3 regions of the Neobacillus sp. C211 genome follow, and region 1 is predicted to be linked to each of the others. Evidence: predicted binding sites of a transcription regulator. Region 1 holds the regulator's gene; each other region holds the start of a gene.
What was found. The regulator Rex, encoded in region 1, represses fermentation and respiration genes when NADH is low (regulators of the CRP and FNR family bind a similar motif). The targets are predictions, from matches to a motif close to TTGTGAAATATTTCACAA.

Region 1 (3,285 bases):
CCATTGCAGTATACGCAACCGCGGTTGCTACCTGTGCTGCGACCCGAGGGTCAAATGGATCTGGAATGACATAATCGGCATGGAGCTCATCCTCTGAAATTAATCCAGCAATTGCATAGACCGCAGCAAGCTTCATTTCCTCGTTGATTTCCTTGGCACGGACATCTAAGGCACCGCGGAAAATGCCTGGGAAAGCAAGCACATTATTAACCTGGTTCGGAAAATCAGAACGTCCTGTACCCACTACAAGAGCCCCTGCTTCTTTGGCCGCATCGGGCATAATTTCCGGTACCGGGTTGGCCATGGCAAAGATAATCGGGTCACGGTGCATAGCGCTAACCATTTCCTTTGTAACGGCCCCGGCTGCTGATACCCCCACAAACACATCGGCGTCAATAAGCGCATCCCCTAACGTTCCTTGTTTTTGCTCGCGATTTGTCATTTGCGCCATTTTATCTTTGAATCGATTCATTCCGACTGGACGGCCTTCATAAATAATTCCTTTTGTATCACATAAAATAACATCCTTCACGCCCATATGCAGCAGGAGCTTAACAATCGCTACTCCAGCTGAACCTGCTCCGTTTACCGCAACACGAATATCTTCAATTTTTTTATCCGCTAATTTTAACGCGTTGATTAGACCAGCGGCTGTTACAATCGCGGTTCCATGCTGGTCATCATGAAAAACAGGAATCTCGCAGGCTTTGCGGAGGCGGTCTTCAATTTCAAAGCATTGCGGCGCAGCAATATCCTCCAAGTTCACTCCGCCAAATGTTGGTTCTAGCAGCTTGACGGTTTCTACGATCTGGTCTGTGTCAGTGGTGGCCAAGCAGATGGGAAAGGCGTCAACATCTGCGAACGATTTGAATAACACGGCCTTTCCTTCCATCACAGGCATCGCAGCTTTTGGTCCAATGTTTCCAAGCCCCAGAACCGCTGTCCCATTGGATACAACTGCGACAAGATTGCCCTTCGAGGTATAATCATAGACTTTATTTTCGTCTGCATAAATGTCCAAACATGGCTCTGCCACACCTGGTGAATAGGCTAGGCTTAAATCTTTTGCATTATGTACTGCCACCTTAGAATATATCCCAACCTTGCCTTGGTGTTCCTTGTGCATTTTTAACGCTTCATCTCGTAAAATTGACATTGAATTTCCCCCACTTCCCGGTTAGTAACCGCTTGCATTTCATCTACCTATATCTTAGTGCATAAGAAAGTATTTTTATAGATTATGTAATTAAAAAAAGCAGGGATTTAATCATACAAAAGGCCTTCCACAAATTTTGTGGAAAGCCTTTTTAACTAATTATTCTTCATCTATTTCCACCGTTGGATAATGCTTTAAAAAGTAGACTAGCGATTGAAGCTCCACTGCCAAGTCAATATGATGGACCCTTATTAATGGTGGAACATTTAACCTTGCTGGAGTGAAATTTAAGATTCCTTTTACATTCGCTTTGACCAGTCGATCGGTTATCATTTGTGCGGCAGGAGCCGGAACCGTTAATATCGCCACTGAAATATTAGTTTCTGATAAAACCTTCTCTAAATCATCCATAGGATGAACGGGTACCTCGCGAATCATGGTTCCCATTTTGTCGGGATCCACATCGAAGGCGCATTCTATTTTTGTGTTATTATTTTTTAAAAAGTTATAGTTTAAAAAGGCAGTGCCAAGATTTCCGACTCCTATTAAGGCAACCTTAGTTAATTCATCCTGATCTAAGGTTTTACGAAAGAAGGATATTAAGTAATTAACATTATACCCATAGCCCTTTTTCCCTAACGCACCGAAATAGGAAAAGTCGCGGCGAATCGTTGCTGAGTCTACCTTTACTGCTTCACTCAATTCCGCTGAAGAGACCCTTTGCTTGCCGGAGCTTTGCAGGTTTTTTAGAAATCGGTAATAGAGGGGCAGCCGTTTTGCTGTCGCCTGTGGTATTTTCGTTGTTTCATTACTCATAATCTCCCACACCCCATGAATGGTTTAGTTAAAAATTTATTTAACTCTTTCATCTCTTTTAAAATCACCGTTTTTACCGCCCGTTTTTTCGACAAGATACGTCGGTCCAATTACCATACCTTTATCAACGGCTTTACACATATCATAAACTGTTAAGGCACACGCGGAAGCCGCTGTTAACGCTTCCATTTCTACGCCTGTGCTCCCCTTCGTTTTAACGGCTGCAGCAATATATAATTGATAATTCTCATCCTTATCCTGTTCCCAAGAGAAAGAAATATTAACACCTGTTAATGGAATCGGATGGCACATTGGAATCAAATCCCATGTCTTCTTTGCTGCCATGACAGCTGCTACCTGGGCCACTGCTAAGACATCGCCCTTCTTCATCTCATTATTAGTTATTTTATCATAAATTTCTTTACTAACGGTAATGCTGGAATGAGCAAGCGCCGTACGTGCCGTTTCCGGCTTATCACTGACGTCGACCATTTTTGCTCTGCCTTCTTCATTAAAATGCGTAAATTCTGCCATATAAAAAATCCTCCCATCAAATCATACACTATTTTACCTTATATGTGTGTGAAACTTTGAACTAAATATTACATTTTTTGACGATTTAGGACCCTTACACCGCTAATATGGCGAGCAGTTTATTGCCGACATACCGGGAATAAGGTACACTAATCCTATGTAATAGAGGTGAATGAGAATGATTTTGCTACAGGTTAATCAATTACAAAAATATTATGGTGCTGACCTTATTTTATCGAATATTAAGCTCGAATTACAAACTCGGGACCGTGTTGCTCTTGTTGGACGCAATGGGGCGGGAAAATCGACATTATTGAAGATTATTGCCGGACACTTGTCGCATGATGGCGGAGAAATTATCAAGCCGAAAGAAGTGACAATTGGCTATTTAGCTCAAAATACCGGGTTAGAATCATCATTATCCATATGGGATGAAATGCTGACGGTTTTTGAACCGCTGCGATTAATGGAAAAACAACTCCGCACCCTTGAAGAACAAATGGCTGATCCTCTTGTTTTTGAAGACGGTGGAAAGTACGAAAGAATCCTAAAAGAGTACGATCATCTTCAGGTGAAATTTAAAGAACAGGGAGGGTATCAATATGAGGCAGAGATGCGCTCTGTCCTTCATGGGTTAAATTTCCATGACAAATCCTTGATGATATCTAGTTTAAGCGGCGGGCAGAAAACCCGTCTTGCCCTTGGTAAACTTTTGTTAACCAAGCCTGATATCTTAATATTGGATGAGCCCACAAACCACCTTGATATTGATACGCTTT
Region 2 (3,285 bases), on a different contig from region 1:
AATGAAATATTAAACAACATCGCACCACTAAAGAACAACCAGAAGCTTAACGCGTTAAGTTGAGGGAATGCCACGTCACGGGCACCTATTTGCAACGGGATCACCACGTTCATTAAACCAATTAATAATGGCATCGCTGCAAACAAAATCATGATAACACCATGTGTTGTAAAAATTTCATTGTAATGCTGCGCATCTAAAAATTTCATCTCTGGACGAGAGGTTTGAGCCTTCATTAAAAGACCATCTACGCCTCCCCGGAAAAACATCAGCACACCAGAAAGGATGTACATAATCCCAATCCGTTTATGATCAACCGTTGTCAACCATTCTCTCCACAGCCATTTCCATTTCTTTAAATAGGTAACCCCTGCTACTATTCCTATCATTGTTAATAGAATAGCAATCTGAGAACCTAGTATTAATGGGTTGCCGACGATAAAAAAGTCATGCCAATTAATGCCCATTGTGCTCACCTCCATCTGATTTTTCGCCCATGTCCATAGAATGACCATTTGTTTCTTTCTCTTTAAAAATCTTTCCTTTTACGCCATGTACTTCGTACAATTCAGGATTTGTATAAGTTTTAGAATTCATATCAGCATGGTTTACCCAGGCTAGATGAGTTCCAAGAAATGTTTCACGACCCAAGTGTGTAGGCTTAAGAAGTTGATAGTATTTCTTTTCTGTTAACTTTGGTGCAGTATCTTTGACTTCCTTTACCCATTTTTCAAAGGCCTGCGGGGATTTCGCTTCAACTGTAAATTCCATATCAGCATATCCCTTGCCGTTAAAGTTTGTATTTCTACCTAGAAATTCTCCAGGCTTGTCTGCTGTGAGATACAACTCTGTCTCCATCTTGTTCATGGTATACTTTTGACCACCTAAAGCAGGAACCCAGAAGGATTGCATTGTACCAGCAGAGGTTAACTTAAACTGTACCGGAGTGCCAGCTGGAATATTCACATAGTTCACTGTCTCTATCCCTTGTTCCGGATAGCTAAAAATCCACTTCCAATCAGCTGATGTTACATTAATGGTAATAGGTTTTTTATTTTCATACCCGGCAGGTACTTTCTCTAATTTATAGATTGTTTTAACAGTAGGAATCGTTAAAGCAATGACAATCAGAATAGGAATGACAGTCCAAATAATCTCTAATTTTGTACTGCCGTGTTCTTCAGGCGGTTCGTAATCTGCATTTTCAGGTTTCGCACGATATTTCCAAATGATATATCCAAATAAACCAAATACAACGACGACCACTAGCAGCATAAAAATAAGTGACCAGTTAATCAAATCAAGAATATCACGTGCTGCAGGTCCTTTTGGATCAAACACGACCATATTCGAACAGCCGCTTAAAAGTAGAATCGGTAATAAAGCTAACAGTGGAATTATGTAGCTTTTTTTAGACATGAATATTTCTCCCTTCCATAATGTACACTTTTAAGATTATAATCGTGAAATCATTCACAAACAAGAAAAACTATTTCCTTTCTATTTTTTACTGAAACAAACATGGTTATATTAATTATTATTTAATATTAATTAGTCTTTATGTTTTTTCCTAAGACTTATATTAACAACTTTGCCGTGATGTTAATATAGCTTTTTGAATTAAATTGTGACAAATTTGTTAAGGATTTAATATCCATTATAAGGGGGAATAAGGTAAGTTGATTTTATACAAAAATTTAATTTGTCTTTTGTTGTCACAAACCTTTTAATTGTCTATTTTAGCTAAAAAGTGGGATAATACGAAGGAATACATAGTTAGAGGAGAGTACAAAATGAAGGTAAAAGTTAATCGGAATGCAGCAAAAGCATTGAAGAAAATGATGGAACAAGAAGAGGCACTAGGGAAATTGTTTCGAGTATATGTGACAAGTATCCACGGGGACCACGCCCATTATGATTTAAAGCTTGATACACCAACAGAAAACGATGTAGTGGTTACAAGTGATAAAGAAATTGACTTTATTCTTGATAAAAATGATCCGACCTTAAATAATATCTGGATTCAATATTTCCAATTACCAAAAGAAGAATGGCTAATTACCAACCCAACAATGGGCATACATCATCACCATTAATAAAACAAGAAAAAACGCTTGTGAGTTCACTGCGTTTTTTTTTTGAATATATTCTTTTCTTTCTATTAAAAATTATTCCAACACACTTTTTCGAGGATAGGATATATGAAGTAGTCCATTATAAATTTGTGTTTGCATTAAATGAGCATAAGTTGGTTCTGGAAGTTCAATGACGCGTTCAAAATCACCATAGATTCGCTCTCTTTTCATTCCCATTTCAAATGGTAGAACCGGCTTTATTTTGCCATTAATTTTTAAATGTGTATTTGTGATTAAGTTAATTGAAAGATCTTCTCGATTTACTCCAGGTATTTCAAAAATAATAAAGTAATAATTTTCATTTAGATATATATCAAATTTTGGATTACATACCGCTTCTCTAAAAAATTCATCAGGATGTTTTTGCTTAAGTACGCTAGACCAAAAATTGCTCTCTCTATACTCATTTGTAATCTCTAGCCATTTTCTCATTTTTTCTATATCCATCTTACTACTCCTTTAAAGTTGATTGGCGATAGGCATAGAAGGGTTAGCTATTTGATCTTGATCACTAACATCTGGATCTACATTGCCTGAGTTCATAAGGGAAGATGCCGGTGAAAAATCACCCAAAGAAAAATTTGCACCGACAAATTTACTATTAGCAGTATGGCTGTTATGCACAGTTGGACCTATATCAACATTTCCGTTTTGCGTAGCTCCATTAATCTTAAAATTTAAAATATTTATTTGAAATGGCATATCATATAACCCCTATAATGTTAGATTGGTAGTACAGGTTGAATGGGCTTATTTACATTGGCAACATCAGTAGTTCCAATTGAAGTTTGATCATTGACGTCAGGATCATTTAATAGGTTTTCCATCATTGCCTCAGTCGGTGAAGTGTCTCCATATGAAGCATTAATTCCTTGTGATTTAGTATTGGAAGTGGGACTATTATGAGCTGCTTCCCCTATAGTGATGGAACCATTACCCGAAATACTATTGATTTTTAAATAATATAAATTGATTACAACCGATGGCATCTTTAAACACCTTTCTATCCTTTGGCTTATGGGTACTATATGCAAAAGAGTGCCTATCTGTTACTTTATGATACTCATGTATTATGAATGGATGTAAATTCGCAGGGTTCTTCTTTGTTTAACGTAAATATATTAGTTATACTTAATTGTTTGATTAGTTT
Region 3 (3,285 bases), on a different contig from region 1:
AATGGCTGTCTGAAACGGACCATAAACATCTTCATTTAAAGCAAATCGACACGACATCTGAACATATTGACCAGTTGTCAATTCAATCCTTTTTCCCGGAAACTAGCAAAACGAGATTTTTAAATGCAAATCGTACGGTTGAATTTTTCCTCTTGGAAATATTAAAAGAGGTTAAAAAATAGAAAAGAGATGCAGCTGCATCTCTTTAATTATTATTAAGAATGTTCGATGAGGGAGTTTTCATTATCCGTTTCAGGTATTACCGCGCCTTGTTTTTCAAGTTCACGGACAAGAAGACGATATTCTTTAATGTTAATATCGTTTTGAATATACGCTTTCTTAGCAAAATCCATTAATGTATTAACATCATCTGGTGTATAATCCCGACTTTGAATAAATTTGCTTTTTAATTCGCGAATGTCCATATCTATTAGCTCCTCCTTCATCCTTTTTTCTATCGTATCACGAAAATAAAGGATTCCTAGTTTTTAAAATATTTAAACTTCAGACAAAATTCTCGTCATTTTGACATAATTATTGTTTTTCAAAAGAATCACCTTTCCTCTCTCTCCTTCATAATGTGTAGTAGATAAAAAAGCGGAGGAGATGTTTGCCCATGTTTGGCAAAAAAAGGCCAGCTAATTACCTCAATTATGAATATTCGGGGCAAATGATGCAGCAAGGTCCAGTTGGTCAGATCAGGAATCAGCAGCTTTTTAATAGTAATCAACCCTTCCATTACCAAGCTCAGCCCCAAAACTATGATTGGACCGCTTATCAACAACCCAATCAACAAATTCCTTATTACCCGCCAGTGTACCAGCAATATGGTCAAAACTATCAACCTGGCTACGTTTCTCAAAATACGCCATACAATAGCCAGCCATTTTCGCAAAAAGATTCGCAATTCCTATTCCAGAACCCTTTACAGCCACAGGAAGAAATAGTGCAAAAACCACAGTATATGCCCATGAATGGTTATCCAGTGATGAACCCTTATCCTAAGCAAAGTGCAACCCCAAAACAGCAAGGAGGGGTCCAATCGTTTATGAATTCCTTCAAGTCCCAAGATGGATCAGTGGATATAAATAAAATGGTGAATACAGCAGGTCAAATGATGAATGCTGTTAACCAAGTATCATCACTTGTAAAGGGATTTGGTGGAATATTTAAGGCTTAATAAAAAGCTCAGTTGATTGGAGCGGAAGGCGCGAAGACTCCTGCGGGAGGACAGGGCAGGGGAGACCCCCCAGGCGCTTAGCGCCAAAGGAGGCTCCCCGGACCGCCCGCGATCCGCACGCGCCTGGAGTGGAAATCAACAGCTAAGTTTTAACAGCAAAAAGACGGCTTTTTTACTAGCCGTCTTTTCATATGGAAAGGAAATGGAATTTAGTCTTCGATATCAATAATTTTCCCTTTTTCCTGTGGAATGCGGATTTTTAATAAACCATCACGATAGGATGCTTTCACTTTCTCTTCATTAATCGTATGCGGCAGTGAAACCGTTCTTGATGATTTTTGGCGTAAGTATTTACGTCGATATAAATGATTGATTTCGTCTTCCTCGGTTTCAAGTTCGTTATTTTCCACAGAAATAGTTAAATAATTTCCAGAAATGTTTAAATGAATTTGCTCTCTTTTTATCCCTGGCAGTTCTGCAGAGATGATGTATTCCCCACCTGTTTCAATCGTGTCAACATGAAAGATCGATCCAGATGGAAATGGATTTTTAAAAAAATCATCGATTGATTGTAGGAAGCCTTTGATTGGTTTTTCATTGAAAAAGTCGTTCATCGATTTAATTAACTCACCAAAAGCTTCTGTTTTCGGCTTTTTAGGGTCATTCTTATCACTCGGTACCTTAGATGACATTAAGTTCCCCTCGCTTTCCAATATTTCACTCACTATTATATGCTGGGTTAACTGGGTAGGTGCCGTCATCAAATGGCAATAATTTTATGAACGATTTATTACAGTTGCTTTAAATGTGATGTAAATCACATTAAATATTTTGGTCGATTAGTATAGTAAAGCAGAAATAAAATCGAAAGTGAGGAACTAAAATGTTCTGTTATCAATGTGCACAAACTCCATCTGGCGGCTGTAATGTCATCGGTGTGTGTGGTAAAGATGAAACCATTGCTAGCTTACAAGACACGATTATTTTTGCATTAAAAGGAATTGCGGCCTATCGAACCCATGCTAATCAATTAGGATATACAGATCCTTTTGTCGATGCCACCACCCATGAAGCCCTTTATTTGACTTTAACGAATTCAAATTTTAATGTTCAAGAACATATCGACATGGCGATGAAAGTTGGCCAATCAGCAGTCCACGTAATGGAAATGCTAGATGAAGCTCATACAAAGCGTTTAGGCATCCCTGAGCCAATCCGGGTCAGCCAAAACAAAATTGAAGGAAAATGTATTATTGTTACAGGTCACAACTTATTTGCTTTAGAGGAACTATTAAAGCAAACAGAGGGAAAGGGTATCAATATCTATACGCACTCTGAAATGCTACCTGCGCACGGCTACCCAGCATTGAAGAAATATACTCATCTAAAAGGGAATATCGGAAAAGCTTGGTACGACCAGCGACGACTTTTTGAAAATTTCCCTGGAGCGATTCTAGCAACGACCAACTGTGTAATGCCAATTAAAGGGTCATATGCAGACAGGATGTTTACATATGAAGTAGCAGGTCTTGAAAATGTAGAGAAAATTATTAATGATGATTTTACACCATTAATTAACCGAGCTTTAGAGCTTCCTGAAGCAGCAATTGATTCCGAAGAAACATTGTTAACAGGGTTCCATCATGAAACGGTTCTAGGCTTAGCACCTGAAGTAATTGATGCAGTCAAAGCTGGTAAAATCAAGCGATTCTTTGTTATCGCAGGCTGTGATGCACCGGGACCTGGCGGAAATTATTATCGTGAACTTGCCACTTCACTACCGCCAGAGACTGTTATATTAACAACCTCTTGTGGAAAATTCCGCTTTAATGACGTGGATTATGGTGTGGTGCCGGGAACCAATATTCCACGGTATATAGATTTAGGTCAATGCAATAACTCTGGATCAACTGTTAAGATTGCTTTAGCACTTGCAGATGCATTTGGATGTGAAGTGAATGAACTGCCGGTCAGCATCGTGTTATCTTGGTTTGAACAAAAAGCAGTTGCTATTTTGCTTGGTTTATTTAGCTTAGGGATCCAGGATATCCGCATTGGCCCGAAGCCGCCTGAATTTATCTCTGAAGGGGTATTACAGGTCCTTC

Region 2: the regulator Rex is predicted to act here: its motif matches at 1,462-1,479, upstream of qoxA (cytochrome aa3 quinol oxidase subunit II).
Region 3: the regulator Rex is predicted to act here: its motif matches at 1,986-2,003, upstream of hcp (hydroxylamine reductase).

What each region holds. Positions count from the first base shown of each region.
Region 1 is NZ_JBPXRO010000052.1:4,451-7,735, reverse strand. It holds gene ACSU6B_RS27690 (NAD(P)-dependent malic enzyme) at 1-1,156, opposite strand, end outside; gene ACSU6B_RS27685 (redox-sensing transcriptional repressor Rex) at 1,316-1,972, opposite strand; gene moaC (cyclic pyranopterin monophosphate synthase MoaC) at 2,009-2,506, opposite strand; gene ACSU6B_RS27675 (ABC-F family ATP-binding cassette domain-containing protein) at 2,685-3,285, shown strand, end outside.
Region 2 is NZ_JBPXRO010000003.1:209,032-212,316, reverse strand. It holds gene qoxB (cytochrome aa3 quinol oxidase subunit I) at 1-467, opposite strand, end outside; gene qoxA (cytochrome aa3 quinol oxidase subunit II) at 457-1,419, opposite strand; gene ACSU6B_RS04655 (iron-sulfur cluster assembly accessory protein) at 1,794-2,096, shown strand; gene ACSU6B_RS04650 (Hsp20/alpha crystallin family protein) at 2,169-2,582, opposite strand; gene ACSU6B_RS04645 (spore germination protein) at 2,595-2,837, opposite strand; gene ACSU6B_RS04640 (spore germination protein) at 2,858-3,124, opposite strand.
Region 3 is NZ_JBPXRO010000013.1:65,637-68,921, reverse strand. It holds gene ACSU6B_RS13970 (DUF1798 family protein) at 1-182, shown strand, start outside; gene yppF (YppF family protein) at 216-425, opposite strand; gene ACSU6B_RS13960 (YppG family protein) at 617-1,180, shown strand; gene ACSU6B_RS13955 (Hsp20/alpha crystallin family protein) at 1,390-1,872, opposite strand; gene hcp (hydroxylamine reductase) at 2,064-3,285, shown strand, end outside.